4 regions of the Pantoea agglomerans genome follow, and region 2 is predicted to be linked to each of the others. Evidence: predicted binding sites of a transcription regulator. Region 2 holds the regulator's gene; each other region holds the start of a gene.
The links. The regulator CRP, encoded in region 2, controls carbon source genes, mostly activating them, when cyclic AMP is high. The targets are predictions, from matches to a motif close to ATGTGANNNNNNTCACAT.
Positions count from the first base shown of each region.

Region 1: the regulator CRP is predicted to act here: its motif matches at 2,309-2,326, upstream of LB453_RS12170 (sugar transporter).
Region 3: the regulator CRP is predicted to act here: its motif matches at 4,019-4,036, upstream of rbsD (D-ribose pyranase).
Region 4: the regulator CRP is predicted to act here: its motif matches at 2,016-2,033, upstream of LB453_RS08415 (YfcZ/YiiS family protein).

Region 1 is NZ_CP083809.1:2,003,180-2,008,905, forward strand. It holds gene LB453_RS12155 (TetR/AcrR family transcriptional regulator) at 1-192, opposite strand, end outside; gene bhsA (multiple stress resistance protein BhsA) at 486-743, shown strand; gene LB453_RS12165 (hypothetical protein) at 775-1,032, shown strand; gene LB453_RS12170 (sugar transporter) at 1,072-2,256, opposite strand; gene cybB (cytochrome b561) at 2,428-2,970, opposite strand; gene LB453_RS12180 (hypothetical protein) at 3,095-3,346, opposite strand; gene LB453_RS12185 (MFS transporter) at 3,515-4,774, opposite strand; gene LB453_RS12190 (LysR family transcriptional regulator) at 4,868-5,726, shown strand, end outside.
Region 2 is NZ_CP083809.1:300,054-305,779, reverse strand. It holds gene LB453_RS03825 (phosphoribulokinase) at 1-623, shown strand, start outside; gene LB453_RS03820 (OsmC family protein) at 849-1,253, opposite strand; gene crp (cAMP-activated global transcriptional regulator CRP) at 1,555-2,187, shown strand; gene LB453_RS03810 (YccS/YhfK family putative transporter) at 2,246-4,321, shown strand; gene LB453_RS03805 (aspartate aminotransferase family protein) at 4,322-5,542, opposite strand; gene LB453_RS03800 (aminodeoxychorismate synthase component II) at 5,631-5,726, opposite strand, start outside.
Region 3 is NZ_CP083809.1:4,043,037-4,048,762, forward strand. It holds gene rbsK (ribokinase) at 1-71, opposite strand, end outside; gene rbsB (ribose ABC transporter substrate-binding protein RbsB) at 138-1,013, opposite strand; gene rbsC (ribose ABC transporter permease) at 1,040-2,011, opposite strand; gene rbsA (ribose ABC transporter ATP-binding protein RbsA) at 2,008-3,513, opposite strand; gene rbsD (D-ribose pyranase) at 3,521-3,940, opposite strand; gene LB453_RS21960 (YgiW/YdeI family stress tolerance OB fold protein) at 4,111-4,506, opposite strand; gene qseB (quorum sensing response regulator transcription factor QseB) at 4,668-5,330, shown strand; gene qseC (quorum sensing histidine kinase QseC) at 5,327-5,726, shown strand, end outside.
Region 4 is NZ_CP083809.1:1,202,291-1,208,016, reverse strand. It holds gene fadJ (fatty acid oxidation complex subunit alpha FadJ) at 1-156, opposite strand, end outside; gene fadI (acetyl-CoA C-acyltransferase FadI) at 156-1,466, opposite strand; gene LB453_RS08415 (YfcZ/YiiS family protein) at 1,628-1,924, opposite strand; gene fadL (long-chain fatty acid transporter FadL) at 2,289-3,572, shown strand; gene mlaA (phospholipid-binding lipoprotein MlaA) at 3,809-4,573, opposite strand; gene ccmI (c-type cytochrome biogenesis protein CcmI) at 4,609-5,726, opposite strand, start outside.

The DNA.
Region 1 (5,726 bases), 1.7 Mb from region 2:
CTCTTTATTCTCGAACTCGGCGTAAAGCGTCGGCGCTTTCGCACCGGTAGCGGCGACCAGATCGGAAAGCGACGTGCCTTCATAGCCGTGGGTCCAGAACAGCGTCAGCGCTTTGTCCAGCGCCGCGTCCCGGTCAAAGGTTTTGGGCCGGCCGCGACATTTTTTTACGGCTTCATCATGTTGCTGGCTCATAGATCCTCACGTCTGAAAAACATCCCATTAAATTACCGATCATTAAGAAAATATGCAAGCCAGCCCGCACGCCGCTGCAGGCAGGTTGGCATTTTGTGCGTTGACGCCTGTTTTTCACCCATATGGTTAAGTGTAAAAGGGCGCTGAAGCCCATACTCACGCCTCTTCTGCATTAAAATAACGATCGATAAATTAATGTTGACGCCACCCGGCAGGATGCTCTACTATTTATTTAACGATCGTTAATTAATTTAACGACATCTTTTACCTGACCGAATATGAGAGCCGATATCATGAAAACTACCAAACTGACCCTGGCCGCACTGGCCCTTACCACCCTGACTTTTGGCGCATTTGCTGCAGACCAGGTTGCCAGCGATCCGCTGCACCAGACGCCGGTAGGCACCATCTCCGCGCAGGGCGGCCCTAACCTGGATTCACTGGAAGCGCAGCTGAACGCGAAAGCGGATGCCGCAGGGGCGAAATCATTCCGCATCACCTCGACTTCCGGCCAGAACAACCTGCACGGCACCGCGGTAATTTATCAGTAAGAGAGCGGCGTCAGAGAGAAGGAGAGAGAGGATGAAAAGCGTGAAATATGTCGTGATGGCGGCGCTGCTCGGTACCATTTCCTTTGCCAGCGCAGCGGCCCAACCGCTTCAGGCCGCCCCCTGTTTCCAGACCGGGGCCGCAGCGGTTAACGTGAGCGGCAGCAGCAGCCTGATTTCCCTGGAGCAGCAGCTGTCGGGAAAGCAGGAGAGCGGTCGCGTAACCTCTTTCCCCATCGCTTCGACCTCTGGCGCGAGCAGGCTGTCTGGCACAGCCGCCAGCCTTAACTAAGAAAAAGGGGCTTCAGAATAGATTCTGAAGCCCCTTTTTTTATCCGTTGCTGCGCAACTGCGGGTATTTGCGGAAGATCGCGATACACCAGAACAGCGCAACCAGCCCCAGCAGCCCGCCAATATTTCCTACGTCGGCCATGCCTAAATGTTCGCTGACCTGATTGCCCAGCAGCGCGCCCGCGCCGATGCCGATATTATAGATGCCTGACATCAGCGACATCGCCACGTCGGTGGCATCCGGTGCCAGCGACAGCACGCGCACCTGCATCGCCAGACCGATCATCATCATCGCCATACCCCACAGAATACAGAGCGTCGAAATCGCCGCCGGACGGACCGCGGCGAAGATCAGCAGCCCCATGCAGAGCGTAATAATGGCTATCGCGGCGATCAGCAGCGCCGACGGAAACTTATTGCCCAGCGAGCTAAAGAGCAGGCTGCCGAGGATCCCGGCGGAGCCGAACAGCAGCAGCAGCAGCGTAGTAAAGTTCTCATCCGCACTGGCCACGAACTGCATAAAGGGTTCGATATAGCTGTAGGCGGTGTAATGGGCGGTGACCACCAGCGTTACCAGCAGATACATGCTGACCAGCGCGGGGCGGCGAAACAGCATCGGCACGCTGCTGAGCGAGCCGGTATGTTCGCTCGGCAGACGCGGCAGGATGCGCGCCAGCAGCACCATCAGCACCAGCGCCGAGACGCCAATCATGCCGAAGGTGGTGCGCCAGCCCAGATATTGTCCCACCACGCGGCCGATCGGCACGCCCAGCACCATCGCCAGCGCGGTACCGGTCGCCAGCATGCTTAACGCCTGGGTCTTTTTACCGGCGGGCGCGACGCGGATCGCCAGCGAGGCGGTGATCGACCAGAACACCGCATGCGCCAGCGCGATGCCGATGCGCGACAGCACCAGCGAGGCGAAGCTCCACGCGAAGGTTGAGAGCACATGGCTAACGATAAAGATCAGGAACAGCACCGACAGCAGAATGCGCCGCTCGATATTGCGCGTCAGCAACATCAGAGGCAGCGAAAGCAGCGCCACCACCCAGGCATAAATCGTAAGCATAATGCCCACGTCAGCGCTTTTCATGCTGAAGCTGGCGCCGATATCGGAGAGCAGACCGACGGGGACAAATTCGGTGGTGTTGAAAACAAAGGCGGCGATAGCCAGCAGCACCACGCGTAGCCAGGCCGTTTTACGGGATACAGTAGTTGGTTGCATGAAAATAGATCAGTCAGAGCAGCAGCAAAAAAGATGCGGTTCACATCCACGAAAGTGACTTACGTCACAAATTATTGACTATTGTGGAGGAATTGCACGGCAAGGGGAACGATGAAACGCAGTTTTATCCTGAAAGTTTTTTATCGCCCGACCGGCGGGCGATAAAAGCGGTTATCCGCGCGGGGTTTTGCCTGGCATCATACGCCTGAGCGTATTGTCCTTAAGGAAATAGTGATGAAACAGCGCGCCAGCGGCATGCAGGCCAATCAGCCAGTATCCCAGCGGGGCCAGGGTTTCATGCCAGCCGATCAGGGTATCGGAAAGGTCGAAGTTGGGCTCGCCTGCCACCGGCATCGGTATGCCAAACAGCCACCAGTCGCGTCCGCGCAGATAGCGCGAGGTTATGCCCAGGATCGGCAGGGTGATAAACAGCGCATAGATCAGCGTATGCACCAGATGCGCCAGGCCGGTTTGCCAGCGGGCGGCAGGCGGCGTTATCGGCGGCGTGCGGTGGCGCTTGCGCAACAGCAGACGGGCCAGCATCAACAGCAGGACGGTAAAGCCTGCGCTGAAATGGGTGATAATCATCGCGTAGCCCTGCCAGGAGCCGCGCTGGGCAAAGCCGCGCAGCTCGATGGTCGCGTAAGCCAGCGCGACCAACAGAAAGGTCAGCCAGTGAAGGGCAATTTGTGAAGCGGCATATTTTTCGCGCATAGTTTGCTCAGGCATCAGGAAGAAGAGCTCTAGCTTACTGGAATAAGAGGCGAAATCTTAACAAACTGGCGCAACGGCGCAAACCCGCAGGCTGACCTCCTGAGCGAGGCCAGCATTATCAGAGTCAGGCGATATGCTTTAGTGCCACGCTATTCTGTATCCTCAGGTTTTTTTTTACCGGCAGCGGGCAGCACGCCTCGCAGCCCAGCGATCCGGGATAGTACTTGCGCGCCTGCTGAATAGCGGCGTTGGCGGTGTAAAAGGTGCCGAGAAACAGGCGGGCTTCAAGCGGGGGGAGATACTGGCAGCCAGCGGCGTGGACCACGTGATTATCATTGTAGCCAGAAATTTTTGAAACGTAGTAGTAATGGCCCATTGGGACATCCTCATTGCTGAAAGAAAAGTACATTTATTGTTGGAGTGTGAGGAATTATAGCCGCTAACAGGGGCTTTGTTATTTTATGGATCTGAATAATAAGCATGCTCAGTATTAACAGGCTAAAAAGGACGCAGCCGCGTCCTGTTTAGCTAACGCCGCGCGGCGTCAGAGTCTTTTTTGCTGCAGGCGCCAGCCAACCAGCAGGGCAAGCAGCAGCAGCGCGGAGATAAAAAGGGTAATGCCCGGCCAGCCGTAGCTGTGCCAGAAGAGGCCACCGAGGGTGCCGGCTACGCTGGAACCCGCATAGTAGCTAAAGAGATAGAGCGACGACGCCTGACCTTTGGCACGACGCGCGCGCGGGCCTATCCAGCCGCTGGCGACCGCGTGGGCAGCAAAAAAACCGGCGGTAAACAGCATCATACCGATGAATATCCACCACACCGCGCTCAGGGCGGTCAGCAGCAGGCCCGCCAGCATCAGCGCCGTGGCGCCGAGCAGCACCGGGCCGCGTCCCAACTTCATCGTCAGCGCGCCCGCCTTCGGCGAACTCCATGAGCCGGTCAGATAGACCACGGAAAGCAGGCCGACAACGGCCTGGCTGAGATGGTAGGGTGCGCCGAGCAGACGGTAGCCGATATAGTTAAACAGGGTGACGAAGGCGCCCATCAGCAGAAAGCCTTCGGCAAACAGCAGCGGCAGCCCGGCGTCGCGCCAGTGGAGACGAAAGTTAATCATCAGGCTGCGCGGCTTCAGCGACGCCGGACGAAAGTGGCGCGACGCGGGCAGTATGCGCCAGAACATCAGCGCTGAGGCGAGGGCGCTGCAGCCAATCGCCGCGATGGCGACGCGCCAGGAGAAGAAATCGGTCAGCACGCCGCTCAGTAAGCGGCCGCTCATGCCGCCGATAGAGTTACCGCTGATATAGAGCCCCATAGAAAAAGCGATAACGCTGGGATGGATCTCCTCGCTGAGATAGGTCATGCCCACGGCGGCAACGCCGCTGAGCGACAGCCCGGTCAGGGCGCGCATCAGCAAAATCCCCTGCCAGCTGTTCATGGCGGAGGAAATCAGGGTGCAGATTGCCGCCAGCATAAGCGCGGTGACCATCACGTTTTTGCGGCCGACGGCGTCAGAAAGCGGCCCGGTTACCAGCAGCCCTAGCGCCATCAGCCCGGTGGCGACAGAGAGTGAAATACTGCTCTGGGCGGGTGAGACGCCGAACTGCGCCGACAGCACCGGCAGAATAGGCTGCACGCAGTAGAGCAGCGCAAAGGTCGCCAGACCGGCGGAGAAGAGCGCCAGCGTGACGCGCATAAACTGCGGCGTGCCGCGTTTGATCCACACGGGCGAGGCCGCGGGAGAGAGTGCCGGCGAGTCGTCTGGCTCGCCGTCGTCGAGAGTAACCGCCTGAGAAGAGCGACGCACATTAATTCCTTAACTGAAAAAAGTCCCTCTACTCTAGGAAAGCGCTAATAGGTTGTCTAATATATTAATAATCTTAATTGATATGTTGAAACTATGAATATCGAACTGCGTCACCTGCGCTACTTTCTCGCGGTCGCGGAAGAGCTGCACTTTGGCCGCGCGGCGCAGCGACTCAGTATCTCCCAGCCGCCGCTCAGCCAGCAGATTATGCAGCTGGAGCAGGCGATTGAGGCGAAGCTGCTTACCCGCACCAACCGCAGCGTCCAGCTTACCCCGGCGGGAAAGCAGTTCCTCAGCGATACGCGCGCGATTTTACAGCAGGTAGAGCAGGCAGCCGAGCGCGCCGCGCGGCTGGAGCGCGGCGAGGAGGGGGAGCTGCGCATCGGTTTTACCTCTTCCGCGCCTTTTACCGGCCTGGTCTCCGACGCGCTCTATCAGTTTCGCCAGCGCTGGCCGCAGGTGCATATCCAGATTCAGGAGATCAACACCCGCCAGCAGCTTGCGCCGCTGCATGAGGGCAGGCTCGATCTGGGGGTGATGCGCAACACCGCGCTGCCGCCCGACCTGCGTTATCAGCTGCTGCTGCGTGAACCGCTGCGCGCGGTGGTGCACTGGGCGCATCCGCTGGCGGATGAGGAGACCATCTCTGTTCGCGCGCTGGCCAGCGAACCTTTCGTTTTCTTCGATCCGCAGGGCGGCACGGCGCTGCACGGCGAAATCCTCAGCCTGCTGCGGCGCTACCAGATCAAGCCCTACATTATGCAGGAGGTTGGCGAGGCGATGACGATTCTCGGGCTGGTGGCGACCGGCCTCGGCGTGTCAATTTTGCCCGCCTCCTTCGCCCGCGCGCGGCTGGCCGATGTGGTCTGGCTGCCGCTCAGGGAGGAGGATGCGCTGTCGGAGATATGGCTGGTCTGGTCGGCGGAGCGCGAGCCGTCGATGCAGATGCGCA
Region 2 (5,726 bases):
TTACCGACTACGGCAACGCGGGCAAAGGGCAGTCGCGCAAATATCTGCACACCTACGACGAAGCCGTGCCCTGGAATCAGGTGCCCGGCACCTTTACGCCCTGGCAGCCGCTGCCGGAAAATACCGACGTGCTGTTTTATGAAGGGCTGCACGGCGGCGTGGTGACGCAGCAGCATAACGTGGCGGAGAAGGTCGACCTGCTGGTGGGCGTGGTGCCGATCGTTAACCTGGAGTGGATCCAGAAGCTGGTGCGCGACACCAGCGAGCGCGGCCACTCACGCGAGGCGGTGATGGACTCGGTGGTGCGCTCGATGGAGGATTACATCAACTTCATTACGCCGCAGTTTTCACGCACCCATATTAACTTCCAGCGCGTGCCGACCGTTGATACTTCAAACCCGTTTGCCGCGCGCGAAATTCCGTCGCTGGATGAGAGCTTCGTGGTTATTCACTTTCGCGGGCTGGAGAATATCGACTTCCCCTATCTGCTGGCGATGCTGCAGGGCTCGTTTATTTCGCATATGAATACGCTGGTGGTGCCGGGCGGCAAGATGGGTCTGGCGATGGAGCTGATTATGGCGCCGCTGGTGCAGCGGCTGATGGAAGGCAAGCAGATCGCCTGACCAGGTCTGGCGCGGTCGCGGGTAGCAAGGCCCGATCGCAAAGACGCAAAAAACGGCCTCCCTGCCAGCTCGGCCCGCGCGTATACGCCCCTCATCCTTGAGGGGCGCCCGTAAACGGGCCAACGCGTTGCGTTGTTCAAAAACGCTCCCGGCGTTTTTGTCCATGGCGCGGGACGCTTTGCTCTTCGGCCCTTGCCACCCGCTCCTTACGTACAGTGCGCTTTTTTACAGCGCGACCACTTCATAGCTATGGGTAATCTCAACGCCCTTGCCCAGCATCAACGCCACCGAACAATATTTTTCCGCCGAGAGATCTACCGCGCGCGCCACGGCTTTATCGCTCAGCGCCTTGCCGGTCACCACAAAATGCAGATTGATATGGGTAAACAGGCGCGGCGCCTCTTCACGACGCTCCGAGGTCAGTTTCACCTCACAGTCCACTACCTCGTTGCGGCCCTTCTGCAATATGGAAACCACATCGATGGCGCTACAGCCGCCCGTCGCCATCAGCACCATTTCCATTGGACTTGGCGCTTTATCGCCGGAGTTACCGTCCATCAGGATCTGATGCCCTGACGCCGACTCGCCGAGAAAGGTTAATCCTTCGATCCACTTCACTCTTGCCTGCATGTTTCCACCTCAAGAATAGCCCTTTTGCCGCCAGAGTACGCGTTCACCTGGCAAACAGCAATCCAGAGTAATCCCCCCTTTGCTGAAGCGAGACAACAGAAGACAGTCGGCAAAAGCTGTGCTACAAACAGTGCTGAAAATAGTTCGTTCTGTTAAGGACGAAGACGGGACACATCAAGCGCCTGGCGCAAAATAAGGCCCGAATAATCTCCTTTAGGGGAAACGCTTAAAGCTTTCATCGCCTTGCAGGGACAAGTTCCCCCCGCGTTTTGGGCACGATTACAACAGAGGATAATAGCGAATGGTTCTCGGCAAACCGCAAACAGACCCTACACTCGAATGGTTCCTGTCCCATTGCCATATTCACAAATATCCATCCAAAAGTACGCTGATTCATCAGGGTGAGAAGGCTGAAACCCTCTACTACATCGTGAAAGGTTCCCTTGCGGTGCTGATCAAAGATGAAGAGGGCAAAGAGATGATCCTCTCTTACCTGAATCAGGGTGATTTTATCGGCGAGCTTGGCCTGTTTGAAGAAGGCCAGGAGCGTAGCGCCTGGGTACGCGCGAAAACCGCGTGCGAAGTAGCGGAAATTTCCTACAAGAAATTCCGTCAGCTTATTCAGGTGAACCCGGATATTTTAATGCGTCTCTCTTCGCAGATGGCGCGCCGTCTGCAGGTTACCTCGGAAAAAGTGGGCAATTTAGCTTTCCTCGACGTGACCGGACGTATTGCACAAACCCTGCTTAACCTGGCGAAGCAGCCAGACGCCATGACGCATCCCGACGGCATGCAAATCAAAATTACTCGTCAGGAAATTGGCCAAATCGTTGGTTGCTCACGCGAAACCGTGGGCCGCATTTTGAAAATGTTGGAAGACCAGAACCTGATTTCCGCACACGGCAAAACCATTGTCGTTTACGGCACCCGCTGATTTCCTCTCACTCACGGCGTGATGTTACCGTCACGCCGTTACTGCCTGTAGTGAAGTGATGTGGCGTCGAATCATCTATCACCCCGAAGTTAACTATGCCCTGCGGCAGACGCTGGTGCTCTGCATTCCGGTGGCGCTCGGCTGGCTGTTCGGCGATCTGCAAAAAGGCCTGCTCTTCTCTCTTGTGCCCGCCTGCTGCAACGTTGCGGGTCTGGATACGCCCCATAAGCGCTTCTTTAAGCGTCTGATCGTTGGCGGCTCGCTGTTCGCCCTCGGCAGCTTTCTGATCCAGCTGTTAACCCTGAAAGGCGTGCCGCTGCCTGTCGTGCTCTTTGCGCTGCCGCTGCTGCTGGGCGTCACCGGCGAAATCAGCCCGCTTCACGGCCGCCTGCTCTCCGGCACGCTGGTGGCGGCTATCTTTACCCTGAGCCTGATTGGCCGCATGCCGATCTACGTGCCCCCGCTGCTCTATATCGGCGGCACGCTCTGGTACGGGCTCTTTAACTGGTTCTGGTTCTGGCTGTGGAAAGAGCAGCCGATGCGCGAAACCCTGAGCCTGATCTACCGCGAACTGGCGGACTACTGCGACGCGAAATATACCCTGCTGACCCAGCTCACCGATCCGGAAAAAGCGCTGCCCCCGCTGCTGGCGCGCCAGCAGAAAGCGGTCGATCTGATCAACACCTGCTATCAGCAGATGCATATGCTCTCCGCCAGCCGCGACAACAGCCATAAGCGGCTGACGCGCGCGTTTCAGGTGGCGCTCGACCTGCAGGAGCATATCTCCGTCAGCCTGCACCAGCCGGAAGAGGTGCAGAAGCTGGTGGAGCGCAGCCATGCGGAAGCGGTGATCCGCTGGAACGCCAAAATTATCTCGGCGCGGCTGCGCGCCCTGGCCGACGCCATCCTTTATCACCAGCTGCCGAGCCGTTTCGATATGGAGAAGCCGCTCGGCGCGCTGGAGAAGATCGCCCGTCAGCACCCCGATAATCCGGTAGGCCACTTCTGCTACTACCACTTCAGCCGCATCGCGCGCGTGCTGCGCACGCAAAAGCCGCTCTATCAGCGCGACCTGATGACCGACCGCCAGCGCCGCCTGCCGCTGCTGCCCGCGCTGCGCAGCTATCTGTCGCTGAAGTCCGCCGCGCTGCGCACCGCCGCGCGCTTCGCCGTGATGCTGATGTTCGGCAGCGCGCTGGCGATGCTGTTCGATATTCCCAAGCCCTACTGGATCCTGATGACCATTATGTTTGTCAGCCAGAACGGCTACAGCGCCACGCGGGTGCGCATCCAGCACCGGGCGCTGGGCACCTTCGCCGGCCTGGTAATCGCCGCCGCCTCGCTGCGCTTCGCGGTGCCGGAATCGCTGGTGCTGCTGTTTATGCTGGCGGTAACGCTGGTTAGCTATCTGGTAACGCGCAAATACTACGGCTGGTCGATGATCGGCTTTACCGTGACGGCGGTCTATTCGCTGCAGCTGCTGTCGCTGAACGGCGCGCAGTTTTTACTGCCGCGCCTGATGGACACGCTGATGGGCTGCCTGATCGCCTTCGGCGGCATGCTGTGGCTGTGGCCGCAGTGGCAAAGCGGACTGCTGCGTCAAAACGCCCACGACGCGCTGGAAGCCTATCAGGATGCGCTACGGATGCTGCTGGGGCCGGAGCAGGAGGCGAAGCAGCTGGCGTATCAGCGTATGCAGGTTAATCAGGCGCACAATGCGTTGTTCAACTCGCTCAATCAGGCGATGCAGGAGCCGGGCTTTAACGCGCAGTACCTGAAAGATATGCGCCTGTGGGTCACGCACAGCCAGTTTATCGTCGAGCATATCAACGCCATGACGATCCTCGCCCGTGAGCACACCATGCTGACGTCGGATCTGGCGCAGCGCTATCTGCAGTCGTGCGAAATCGCGCTGCAACGCTGCCAGCAGCGGCTGGAATATGACGGGCCGGGATCGCAGACCAACGTGATGGCGGGCGTGGAGAACCTGGATGAGGGGCCGACGACGATTCTGGAACAGCATGTGAAGCGCATTCTGGAGCACCTCAACGTTATGCATACCATCTCGTCACTGGCCTGGAGCCAGCGGCCGCACCACGGTCGCTGGCTGATAAGACATTTACGGAAAGGGTAATCAGGCCGACAGCGCGCGCTCTACCGCCCGGGCGAAGCGCGCCATGCCCTCTTCGATATCGGTGGGCTCAATTACCAGCGACGGCGCAAACCGGATCACGTCGGTGCCCGCCACCAGCACCATCAGCCCTTCCGCCGCCGCCGCGTTAAGAATGTCGCGCGCTTTACCGGCGTGCTGCGGCTTCAGCGCCGCGCCAATCAGCAGCCCTTTGCCGCGAATATCTGAGAAGAGATCCCGCTTCGCGTCGAGCGCCTTCAGCGCCGCGACAAACTGCTCGCGCCGCGCCTGAACGCCTTCCAGCACCTCTGGCGTATTGATCACATCCAGCGCCGCTTCCGCGACCGCGCAGGCGAGCGGGTTACCGCCGTAGGTGGTGCCGTGTACCCCCGGCGACATGGTAGAGGCGATATCATGGGTCGTCAGCATGGCGCTGACCGGAAAGCCGCCGCCCAGGGCTTTGGCGGTGGTAAGAATATCTGGCGTCACGCCGTAGTGCTCATAGGCGAACAGCTTGCCGCTGCGCCCCATGCCGCTCTGCACCTCATCCAGCACCAGCAGCGCATTATGCTTATCGCACAGCGCGCGCAGCCCCTGCATAAACTCTGGCGTAGCGGGCATCACGCCGCCCTCGCCCTGAATCGGCTCGACCACGATGGCGCAGGTATGGTCGTCGATAACCGCTTTTACCGCGTCGAGATCGTTAAAGGGAACGTGCACAATATCCGCCGGTTTCGGCCCGAAGCCGTCGGAGTATTTCGGCTGGCCGCCGACGGAAACGGTAAACAGCGTGCGGCCGTGAAAGGCGTTGTGGAAGGCGATGATTTTGCTTTTAAACGGGCTGTGGCGCTGGCAGGCGTAGTAGCGCGCCAGCTTGAAAGCGGCCTCGTTCGCTTCCGCGCCGGAGTTGGCGAAGAAGACGCGATCGGCGAAGGTGGCGTCGATAAGCTTGCTGGCGAGGCGGAGCGCAGGCTCGTTGGTAAAGACGTTGCTCAGATGCCACAGGGTTTCGCCCTGGGTTTTCAGCGCCTCCACCAGCGCCGGATGACAGTGGCCCAGCGCCGTAACGGCGATGCCGCCGGAGAAGTCGATATACTCTCTGCCCTGCTGATCCCAGACGCGGCTGCCCTTGCCTTTGACCGGCACGAACTGCGCGGGTGCATAAACAGGCAAAATGACGTTATCGAACGTTTCCCGCGTTACCGCAATTTTCTCCGCTGCCATCGACGACCACCTTTGATTATTTATTAAGCCACAGTGAAATAATAGTCATAAAATATGCATAATAAATCAGTCAAAGGCAAACATAACTTCAGGATTCAAGAAAATTACGCAGCAGCTGGTGCCCCTGCTCGCTCAGAATGCTTTCCGGATGAAACTGCACGCCCTCCAGCGCCATCTCGCGGTG
Region 3 (5,726 bases), 340 kb from region 2:
AAGTGCGTCAGGTTAAGAATATGGTCAGCATTAATGCTGCCGAGAACGGCCAGTTTTGCGCTTTTGCTCATAGGGTGTGATCCAGAAAGAGTGCGCCACCGGTTGAAGGGTGGCGCATTGCCCTGCTTTTCTTTGAGTTATTTGGTGACCAGTTTCAGGTCAACGGGATTGATGGCCTGCACTTTTTCACCTTTCAGCACTTTATCAGCGGTATCCACGCCAATCATGCCGATCTTATCTGGCATCTGAGCGACCGTCGCCGCCAGTTTGCCGCCTTCGACCGCTTTCACGCCGTCGGCGGTGCCGTCAAAGCCGACTACCACGACATCAGATTTCCCGGCGGTTTGCAATGCGCGTAGCGCGCCGAGTGCCATTTCATCATTTTGCGCAAAGACCGCCTGCACGTCCGGATGCGCCTGCAGCAGGTTCTGCATCACGTTCAGCCCTTTGGTGCGATCGAAGTCCGCCGGCTGGCTCGCCAGCACCTGGAATTTATGCGCATCTGAGGCCTGCTTAAAGCCTTCGCCGCGCTCGCGCGCCGCAGAAGTACCGGCAATGCCCTGCAGTTCAATAATTTTGGCACCGTCACCCAGGCGCTTAGCGATATAGTCGCCCGCCATTTTGCCGCCGAAGCGGTTATCAGAGGCGACATGGCTCACCACTTTGCCCTGCGCGGCCACGCGGTCCAGCGTAATCACCGGGATATTGGCCTGGTTTGCCATTTTCACCGCGTTGCCGACCGCATCGGAGTCGGTAGGGTTAATCAGCAGCAGTTTGGTGCCGCGCACGGTGAGATCCTGCACGTTCGCCAGCTCTTTCGCCGGGTTGTTCTGCGAATCCAGCACCACCAGGTTATAGCCCAGTTTGTCGGCTTCTTTCTGCGCGCCCTCTTTCAGCGAGACGAAGAAAGGGTTATTCAGCGTGGAGACCACCAGCGCGATGGTATCTTTCGCCACTGCGCTGGCGCTTAATGTCGCGCCGAGGATCACGGCCAGTGCGGTCAACTTTTTCATTATTTCATCCTGTGTAAAGGTCAGAGTTATTTACTGCTTTTGTTATCCACCAGTACCGCCAGCAGGATTACCACCGCTTTTACGATCATCTGGTAGTAGGAAGAGACGCCCATCAAATTCAGGCCGTTATTCAGGAAGCCCAGGATCAGCGCGCCAATCAGGGTGCCCATAATGCGCCCTTTACCGCCCGCCAGGCTGGTGCCGCCCAGCACCACCGCCGCGATAGCGTCCAGCTCGTAGCCAGTGCCCGCCGTGGGCTGCGCAGAGGAGAGGCGCGCGACTTCGATGGTGCCCGCCAGCGCGGCCAGCATGCCGCTCAGGGCGTAGACGATCACTTTTACGCGGTTAACGTTGATGCCGGAAAGGCGCGTTGCCGCTTCATTGCCGCCCAGCGCGTAGATATAGCGGCCAAGACGCGTGTGGTGCAGCATGTACCAGGCGAGCAGGAAAACAGCAGCCATCAGCCACACCGGCGTCGGAATGCCCAGCGGACGGCCGATGCCGAACCAGCCGAAAAGATCGGCGTTGTCGTTAAAGCCGGTATTAATCGGGCTGCCGTCGGTATAGACCATGGTGACGCCGCGCAGCAGCAGCATCATTACCAGCGTGGCGATAAAGGCCTGCACCTTGCCGCGCGCCACGATAGTGCCGGTAACGGCACCGATCGCCGCCCCCAGGGCCAGCGCGCCCGCGACTGCCACCAGCGCGTTGACTTCCATCCCCACCAGCGAGGCGGCTACCGCGCCCGTCAGCGCCAGCAGCGATCCCACCGAGAGATCGATGCCGGAGGTGAGGATCACCAGCGTCATGCCGACCGCCATAATGGCGTTAACCGAGGTCTGCTGCAGAATATTGAACAGGTTCGCGACGGTGAAAAAGTTAGGGCTCTGGCTCGCCACCACCGCGATCAGCACGATGAGCGCAATCAGCGATTTTTGCTCCATCAGCCAGGCTTTGCTGAACCAGCGACGGCTGGATGCTAAGGTTTGGGTACTCATACAACTAAATCCTCGCTGTGTTGCTTGCCTACGGCTGCCGCCATTAACGTTTCCTGCGTCGCCTGCTCGCGGGTAAATTCGCCGCCGAAGCGGCCTTCATGCATCACCAGGATGCGGTCGCTCATGCCAAGCACTTCCGGCATCTCTGATGAGACCAGGATGATGCTTAGCCCTTCAGCCTTGAACTGGTTGATCAGCTGATAAATCTCTTTCTTCGCCCCGACGTCGACGCCGCGCGTCGGTTCATCCAGGATCAGCACGTTGGGCCGCGTCATCAGCCCACGCGCGATGGCTACTTTTTGCTGATTACCGCCCGACAGCAGGCCGATCGCCTGATCCATCGTTGGCGTCTTGATATTGAAGAGCCGGATGAAATCGCCTACCGCCAGCTGCTCAGCAGCGTGCTTCAGCGTGCCGCCGCGGCTAAAGTAGCGCAGCGCCGTCAGCGACATGTTCTCTTTTACCGACATGCCCAGCACCAGGCCGTCGCGCTTGCGGTCTTCAGAGATGTAGACAATGCCGCTGGCCAGCCCGTCCTGCGGAGCGCGCGTCGCCACTTCACGGCCGTCGAGCCAGACCCGGCCTTTGCTGCGCGGCAGCGCGCCGTAAAGCAGCTTCATCAGCTCGGTGCGGCCGGCGCCCATTAGCCCGGAAACGCCAAGGATCTCGCCTTTGCGCAGCGTAAAGCTGACGTCATGCACGCCCGGCCCGCTGAGGTTCTCCACCTTGAGGCGAATCTCCCCCGGCGCCTGGTCGAGGCGTGGATATTGATCTTCCAGCTTGCGGCCCACCATCATCTCGATCAGGCTCTCTTCGCTGAGATCCTGTACCGGACGTTCGGCAATAAACTGGCCGTCGCGGAAAACCGTCACGTCGTCGCAAATCTCGAAGATCTCTTTCATACGGTGAGAGATATAGACAATGCCGCAGCCCTGCGCCTTCAGTTCGTTGATCACGCGGAACAGCGACAGGGTTTCGGTATCGGTCAGCGCGTCGGTAGGTTCATCCATGATGATCACCTGCGACTTAAAGCTGAGCACTTTGGCAATCTCCACCATCTGCTGATCGCCGATCGACAGATCGCCCACCGGCTTGTGGCTGTTAAAGCGCAGATTAAGCCGCTTCAGCAGCGCGTCCGCCTCGGCGTACATCCGCTTCCAGTCGATACGGCCAAAACGGTTAGTGAATTCACGACCCAGGAAGATATTTTCCGCCACGGTCAGCTGCGGGATCAGGTTCAGCTCCTGATGGATAATGCCGATGCCCGCTTCCTGCGACGCTTTCGGGCCGCTGAAGGTGGTCTCTTCGCCAAGCCAGCGCAGCGAGCCTGCGTCGCGGCTATAGATGCCGGTCAGCACCTTCATCATGGTGGATTTGCCGGCGCCGTTCTCGCCCACCAGCGCCATCACGCGCCCTGGATAGACCGCCAGCGACGCGTTCTTTAACGCCTTTACGCCGGGAAAGGATTTCTCAATCCCCTGGAGCTGCAGTAAGGGTTGCATAACGGCCTCAGAAGGTGACGCCAGCGCTCAGGATGACATTCGCAAACGGAGAACACTCTCCGCTGCGAATGACCGCCTGACTGCGTTGAGTCTGTTGTTTGAACTGTTCATGACTGGTGTAGTGCACTGCAATCCGGTTTCCCTGATGCTGTTGCAGGGCTTCGAGCACGGCGAGAAGTTCGCTATGGAGCTGCGGATTATGCTGCTTGATCTCTTCCGCAATCAGAGCGCTTTCAACCTGCATCTCCAGCGTGACGGCGTTTACCACCTGCATAAAATCGGGCGTGCCCGGCGTAAGTGCCAGATCGATGCGCTGCGGCCCTGCCGGGATCGGCAAGCCGGCGTCAGCGATAGTCAGCGTATCCGTATGGCCCATACGGGCGATCAGGTAAGAGAGTTCAGCGTTTAACAAGCGACCTTTTTTCATTTTCTGCTCCAGAGCGAAACGTTTCGCTAGCGGCAGTGTATGAAATAGCGGCGGTAACTCAACGGGGGAAATCGAGAAGTGTGATCGTTATCGAAACGTTTCGCTCGTGCGGGCGGGAATTTGGCTCAGATGATAAAAAGGGCCGCAGAAGCGGCCCGGTAAAAAGAGCGTTACGGCGCTTTGCGCACCTGTTTAACGTCAAGTTCGATGCTGTTGAAGTCTTTATCCAGCTCGCCCGTCAGCTCTACGCGATCTTTCGGCGTAATGGTCAATCCTTCCCAGCGCTTGTGGTCGATTTCGACTTTCATGGTGCCGGTGGCGTCGCGAAACAGATAATCCTCTTCACCGATCTGCTTCTCCAGCTGGCCGCGCACGGTGATCCAGCTGTCATCCTTCATCTCTTCCGCCTGCTTAACGGTCACCACGCTGCTCTGGTTATTTTGAAAACCTCCCTGTTTCGCCTGAACGGCAGGCGCATTCTCATCGACAAATCCGCCCTGCGTCGCGGCAAAGACCGGTGCCGTTGTCAGCGCCAGGATAGCTAAAAGTGCAGCATGCTTTTTCATATTTCACCTCGTTTCCATGAATGTGTCTTTTGTACGCTTCTTATTAAAACCGGCAGATCTTAACAGGATCTTAAGGCGCGAAAATAAGCGAAAATTGGTGATATACCCTGTACAAGCGTCGTTCTGCTTCGTATAAAGCCTCAACAGGCAAGGGAGGGAAGATGCGCATATTACTGATTGAGGATGACCGGCTGATTGGCGACGGTATTAAGGCTGGCCTGGGAAAATTAGGTTTCAGCGTCGACTGGTTTATTTCCGGCGATGAAGGATTTGCCGCGCTGCACGCGGCCCCCTGGGATGCGGTGATCCTCGATCTTTCGCTGCCGCAGCGCGACGGGCTGGATATTCTGCGCGACTGGCGACAGCAGGGCGCGGACGTGCCGGTGCTGATTCTGACCGCGCGCGACGCCCTCGATCAGCGCGTGGAGGGTTTGCAGCTGGGGGCCGACGACTACCTCTGCAAACCTTTCGCCCTGACCGAAGTGGCGGCACGGCTGCAGGCGCTAATCCGGCGTCGTCACGGCCAGCTGCAGCCGGAACTGCGCCACGGCGATGTCATTATGCTGCCTGCCAGCCACAGCGTGACGCGGGGTGGCGAAGCTGTTGCGCTCAAGAGCCGGGAGCTGGCGCTGCTGGAACTTTTTTTACGCAATCCAGGACGGGTACTGACGCGCGCTCAGCTGGAAGAGAAGCTCTACAGCTGGGATGCCGATGTCTCCAGCAACGCGGTGGAAGTGCATATCCACCACCTGCGTAAAAAACTTGGCGCGGCCTTTATCCGCACCGTACACGGCGTCGGCTATATGCTGGGAGAGCCACAGTGAGCCTGTTTCTCCGACTCGGCGTCGGCTTCGTGCTGCTGCTCGGCCTCTGCTGGGGCAGCGCCAGCCTGAGCGCCTGGCTACAGACGCGCGACACCATTAACGAGCTGTTCGACACCCAGCAGCTGCTGTTCGCCAAACGCCTGATGGCCCTCGATCTCAGCGTGCCCCACCGCGCCGCGCTTCCCAAAAACAAGGCGCTGCTGCGCCACCACCGCGGCGATCAGGATGACGATGCGCTCGCCTTTGCTATTTTCACCCGGGACGGCAGGCCGGTCCTGAACGACGGCGAAAACGGCAGAATGCTGCCGTTTGATGCTGACGCCCAGGGATTTCACGACGGCCGGTTAAACGACGACGATGACGACTGGCGCTTTGTCTGGCTGACGACCCCGGATG
Region 4 (5,726 bases), 900 kb from region 2:
AGCCAGCTGCGTATCGCGCCGCGCCTCGTCAATCACCGCCGCCAGCTGCTGCGCAAAGGCGGCGCGCAGCGTATTCATCTTTTCACCCGGCACGTCGATTACGATGACGCCAACGTGATCCGGTCGCATCTGTAAAGAGAAAGCGCTCTGTTCCATTATTCCGCCTCCAGAACCATCGCCGCGCCTAAGCCGCCCGCCGCGCAGGCGGTGACCAGCGCCAGCCCGCCGCCGCGACGCCGCAGCTCATGCAGTGTCTGGGTAATCATACGCGCGCCGGTGGCGGCGAAAGGATGGCCGTAGGCGATTGAGCCGCCGAGCACGTTGAAACGCGCCTCATCGACCTCGCCCAGCGCGTGAGAACGGTTGAGTTTTTCCCGCGCGAAGCGTTCGTCGTTAAAGCACTGCAGGTTGCAGAGCGTCTGGGCGGCGAACGCCTCGTGCATATCAATTAGCGTCAGATCGGCCAGCCCAACGCCGGCGCGCTCCAGCGCCAGCGGGGAAGCGTAAGCCGGGCCGAGCAGCATGTCCTGCTGCACGTCGATGGCGGTAAAGGCGTAGCTGCGCAGATAGCCCAGCGGCGCAACGCCCAGTTCGCGCGCGCGCCCTTCGCTCATCAGCACCACCGCCGCCGCGCCGTCAGTAAGCGGCGTGCTGTTGGCCGCCGTGACGCTGCCGTGCTGGCGGTCGAACGCCGGCCGCAGCCGCGCATAGTCTTCGATTTTCGCCGCCATGCGCACGTTGTTATCCTGCTCGATGGGCGCTTTCCACGGCGGCGCGAAGGCGGGCATCACCTCCTGTCGCAGCACGCCCGACTGCCAGGCGCTGGCGGCGCGCTGGTGCGATCGCAGCGCCAGCGCATCCTGCGCCGCGCGTGTGATGTGATGCGTTTTCGCCATCTGTTCGGCGGTATCGCCCATACGCAGGCCGGTAGAGTACTCGGCGACCGCAGGCGGCACCGGCAGCAGATCGCGCGGCCGCAGGCGACGCACTATCTGCATCTTCTGCCCCAGGCTGCGCGCCTTGCTGAGATCGAGCAGCGCGCGCGCCAGGGTTTTGCTGACGCCGATGGGCAGCACCGATGAGGAGTCCGCGCCGCCCGCGATGCCCGCTTTGATGGTGCCCGCCATCAGGCTTTCCGCGACGCTGGCGACCGCCTGGAAGCTGGTGGCGCAGGCGCGGCTGACGCTGTAGGCATCGGTATGCACGCCCAGCCCGCTGCTGAGCACCACTTCTCGCGCGATATTGGGCGCTTCCGGCATCTGGATCACCTGTCCAAACACCAGCTGCTCTATCGCCTCGATCGGCAGTTCGCTGCGCGCCATCAGTTCGCTTACGACCATCCGGCCAAGCTCCACGGCGGGGATGCCATGAAAGCCTGTCGCCTGACGCAGGAACGGCGTGCGAAGTCCGTGAGTAATGGCGATGCGATCGCCCGCACGCGTCAGCAACGGCTGCGCTTTGCTCATCTGTTTCACCTGTGAATGTTGACCGGGCGTCATTGCCCTGAGAGGTCTGACCTGATCCACAGTGTTAACGACAAGCGGGCGCGCCGCCAATCAGGAAAGAAAAAAAGTGCGAGGGAAAACACGAAAATAGAAAACGCCGTTGAGCAACGGCGTTCAGAGAGTTAGCGCAGGCCCAGCTGAAAAATCAGGGTTTCAGCCTGGCAGGCGAAGGTGAAATCGATATCCAGCTGCACGCCGTTGTCGCGCGCGTCGAAGCGGGCATCGATCTGGCAGGGGTCCGACTCAATCTGCCGCGCTTTTTCCGTCAGGCTCGCCAGTTTAGCTTCCGCCTCGCTGCGCTGCGCAAACCACTCTGACCAGCTGGCGGTGCAGTCACTGTTATCCATCACGGTGCCGACATCCACGCAACAGCAGGCAGCGGTTTCACTGGCGCTGCATTTATTCATGGTATTGGTCATTGCGTTCTCCTGGGAATAAATCTGTTAGCGATCTGGATTAACGCCCGAAATTCTACGCCTCCGCTTTAAAATGCGCTATGTCAGAGGCGCTAAGTGACGAATATCACAATAAAATTTGATCCAAAACAAATTAGAGCCGGTATGCTACGCTCTGCTCCGCCGGTTTTGTTAAGCGGATCGAAATTTTGAAGATCAATTCAGAAATATTTTAAAAACAATATTGCAACATCGACACAGGTCAGACCTATACTTGCCGCACTGGTCTGATTTGTCAGCTTCTGGTCAGTCCCTACAATCCGCCGACCCTTGTTACGCGATGTAACAATTACAGTTTAATAATAATAATTCAGATGAGGTTGTGGTCATGAGCCATAAAAACCTGTTCGCAAAGTCAGCCGTGGCGGCTGCAGTGGCGCTTGTCTCTTCACACGTATACGCAGCGGGCTTTCAGCTTAACGAATTCTCCTCTGCTGGTCTGGGCCGCGCCTATTCCGGCGAGGGCGCAATGGGCGATACCGCCGCCTCAGCCAGCCGCAACCCGGCGACCATGGCGCTGATGGATCGACCGATGTTTTCCGTCGGCGCGGTATTTATCGATCCCGATGTCGATATTACCGGCAACAGCCCGACCGGCCGCAGCCTCGACGCCAGCAATATCGCACCGACGCAGTGGGTGCCCAATATTCACTATGTGCAGCCGATTAACGATCAATGGTGGATCGGCGCGTCCGCTACCTCAAACTATGGTCTGGCGACGGAGTTCAACGACGGCTATACCGCAGGCGGCTTCGGCGGCAAGACCGATCTGATGACCGGCAACCTTAACCTCAGCACCGCCTATCGTCTTAACGAGCACTTCAGCTTCGGCGTCGGCTTCGACGCGGTTTACGCGCGCGCCAAGATTGAGCGCTACGCGGGCGAAGCAGGCGCTGCGCTGAGCATTCCTGCCGATACGCAGGTGGCCCACCTGAAGGGTGATGAGTGGGGCTACGGCTGGAACGCCGGTATTTTGTATGAGGTGGATAAAAACAACCGCTTTGGCCTGAGCTATCGCTCGGAGGTGAAGGTTGATTTCGACGGCGACTATAAGAGCAGCCTGCCGACGGCGATTAACCGCATCAATCAGGCAGCCAATTTAGGCCTCCCCTACGCCACCGGCGGCTCGACTATTCCGGGCGCGCTGACGCTGAACCTGCCGGAGATGTGGGAAGTGTCTGGCTGGCATAAAGTGGCACCGCAGTGGGCGGTACACTACAGCCTGGCCTACACCAGCTGGAGCCAGTTCCAGGAGCTGAAAGCCACCGGCTCCAGCGGTCAGACGCTGTTCTATAAAGATGAGAGCTTCAAGGATGCCTACCGTATCGCGCTGGGCACCACCTACTATTACGACCAGAACTGGACTTTCCGTACCGGTATCGCCTTTGATGACAGCCCGGTTCCGGCGGATAAGCGCTCGATCTCAATCCCCGATCAGGATCGTCTCTGGCTGAGCGCTGGCGCCTCCTACGCCTTTAACGACGACGCCTCTGTCGATGTGGGCGTCTCTTATATGCACGGCCAGCACGTTACGGTTGAAGAAGGGCCTTATACCTTTAATTCCGTGGGTAAAGCCTGGCTGTATGGCGCGAACTTTAACTACAAGTTCTGATGATATAGCTGGATAAATGGCGACCTTTGGGTCGCCATTTTTATTGGGGAAAGGCGCCGACGCGAGTGGCCCGGGCAGAGGAGCAAAGCGTCCCGCGCCATGGACGGCGCGGGCCGAGCAGGCAGGGATGCCGTTTTTGCGTCTTTGCGATCGGCCCGGGCCACTCGCGTTTCGCGTTCGATGCACGCATTAAAAAAATGGCGACCCCAGGGTCGCCATTGCTGTTTTTACCGCCGTTACTCCGCGTCGATATCTTTAAGATCGTCCTGAATCGCGCTGGCGTTCGGGTTCTCTTCCGGCTTGAGACGGCCGCCGTTCGCCAGGAAATCATGACGCTGGAAATAGGCGTTACGAATAAAGGCGTAAGGGTCAGACTGCTGCTTCAGCAGCGCATCGGAGTCAAGCAGCTGCGCGCGCGTCTCTACCCCTTCCAGCGTCCACTTCGCAATGGACATCGGCCAGGTCAGCCAGCCCAGCACCGGATAGAGCGTATCGACGTAGTCGCCGCCATCTTCGCGGATGGTGAAACTGCCGTAGGCGGGCAGTTCCACGTAGGGGCCGTAGCCGACGCCGTAGTGGCCCAGAGTGCTGCCGAAGCGGTGCGGCACTTCACGCGCCAGCTCCGGGTTCGCCTTGCCCGCCACGTCGATAAAACCGCCCAGGCCCAGAATCGAGTTCAGGAAGAAACGGGTAAAGTGAATTCCCGCCTGGCGCGGCTCGCCAACCAGAATAGAGTTCACCATGCTGGCCGGCTCCTCCAGGTTGCCGAGGAAATTGCTTAAGCCAGTACGCGCCGGCACCGGCACGTAGTCGCGCCACGCCACCGCGACAGGACGCAGCACGTATGGATCCAGCACGTTGTAGTTAAAGTTGAACATCGTGCGGTTAAAGCCTTCGAGCGGATCGCTGCGCTGCGCAGGCGCCTCGCTCTCCGGCTTTGAGCTGGCGCATCCAGCCAGAATGACGCTGGCCAAAACCAGGCTGGTCAGGCGGTAAGCCATTGTTATCTCCCTGTGCGGTTTAATGAAGTATCGCTTCAGGGCTGCTGTTGATTAATCTCCACAGCCATGTGCTGATGACCATCCCAGGGCGTTACCGCGCTCAGACCAAACCAGTCGCCGGATTGCGGACTGGCGCTGCCGTCGCGGGAAATACGCACCCGAACCTGCACCTGATGCTGCGCCGAAAGCAGGCGCTCCGGCATCATGGCGTTGCTGTCATCCAGCGTAAGCGATAACGGAAAGTGGCTCAGCGGCAAGCGCTTAACGGCCACGGGCACCGGTGAAACACCGTCAGAAACAGAAATATACATGACTCCGCCCGGCGGTAACATTTTTTCTGCCTCCGGCGTCAGCGTCACCGTTAGCGCCAGCTGCGTATTCTGCTGACCGGCGTCGGTTTTTGCTTGTTCAATGCTGCGCTCAATCATTACGCGACGGCGATCGTCGGCCGGGATCCGTTTCAGCATAGCCTGCCAGGCGCTAATCGCCTGCTCATACTGCTGCTGTTCATAAGCGTTAAACGCCAGCAGGCCAAGCGTGCGCAGATTGTCGCCATCCTCTTTCACCATATCGCGCAGCATCAGCCCCGCCTGGCGGTTATCCTGCGGATCGCTGGAGCGGGTCAGTACTTCAGCATAGTCCTGTTTCAGCGCCAGGTTGTTGGGCGCGAGCTGCAGCGCATGCTCGAACGCCTGGCTGGCGCTGGCGGCGTTGTTAAGCACCATGCCGAGGCGGCCCAGCATGGTCCAGTCGTTCAGGTTATCAGGCTCTGACTGCAGCGCGGTGCGCAGGCCGAGCTGCAGGCGCGCCAGCTCCTCCATGGTGAGCGGCTTCGCCTGCGGATCCATTACCCGCGCGCGCAGCGCCGGATATTCCTGCTGCACCTGTATCCAGCCGGCGACCTGCGCCAGCCCGCCGCTTTTCAGATAGAAGCCGAGCGACACCGCGATCAGCGCCACGACGCCGGGCAGCAGCAGCAGACGGCTGCTGGCGCGCGGCGCTGCGGCATCCTGCTGTGGGACATCGGTCAGTAGCGTCTGCTGCAGTTCGCTTACCATGGTGGCGCGCTCGCCGATCACGCCCTGCGCCTCATCCTCTTCCAGCTCGCGCAGGCGCTGGTGGTAAAAATCGGTATTCAGACGGTCGCGATCGG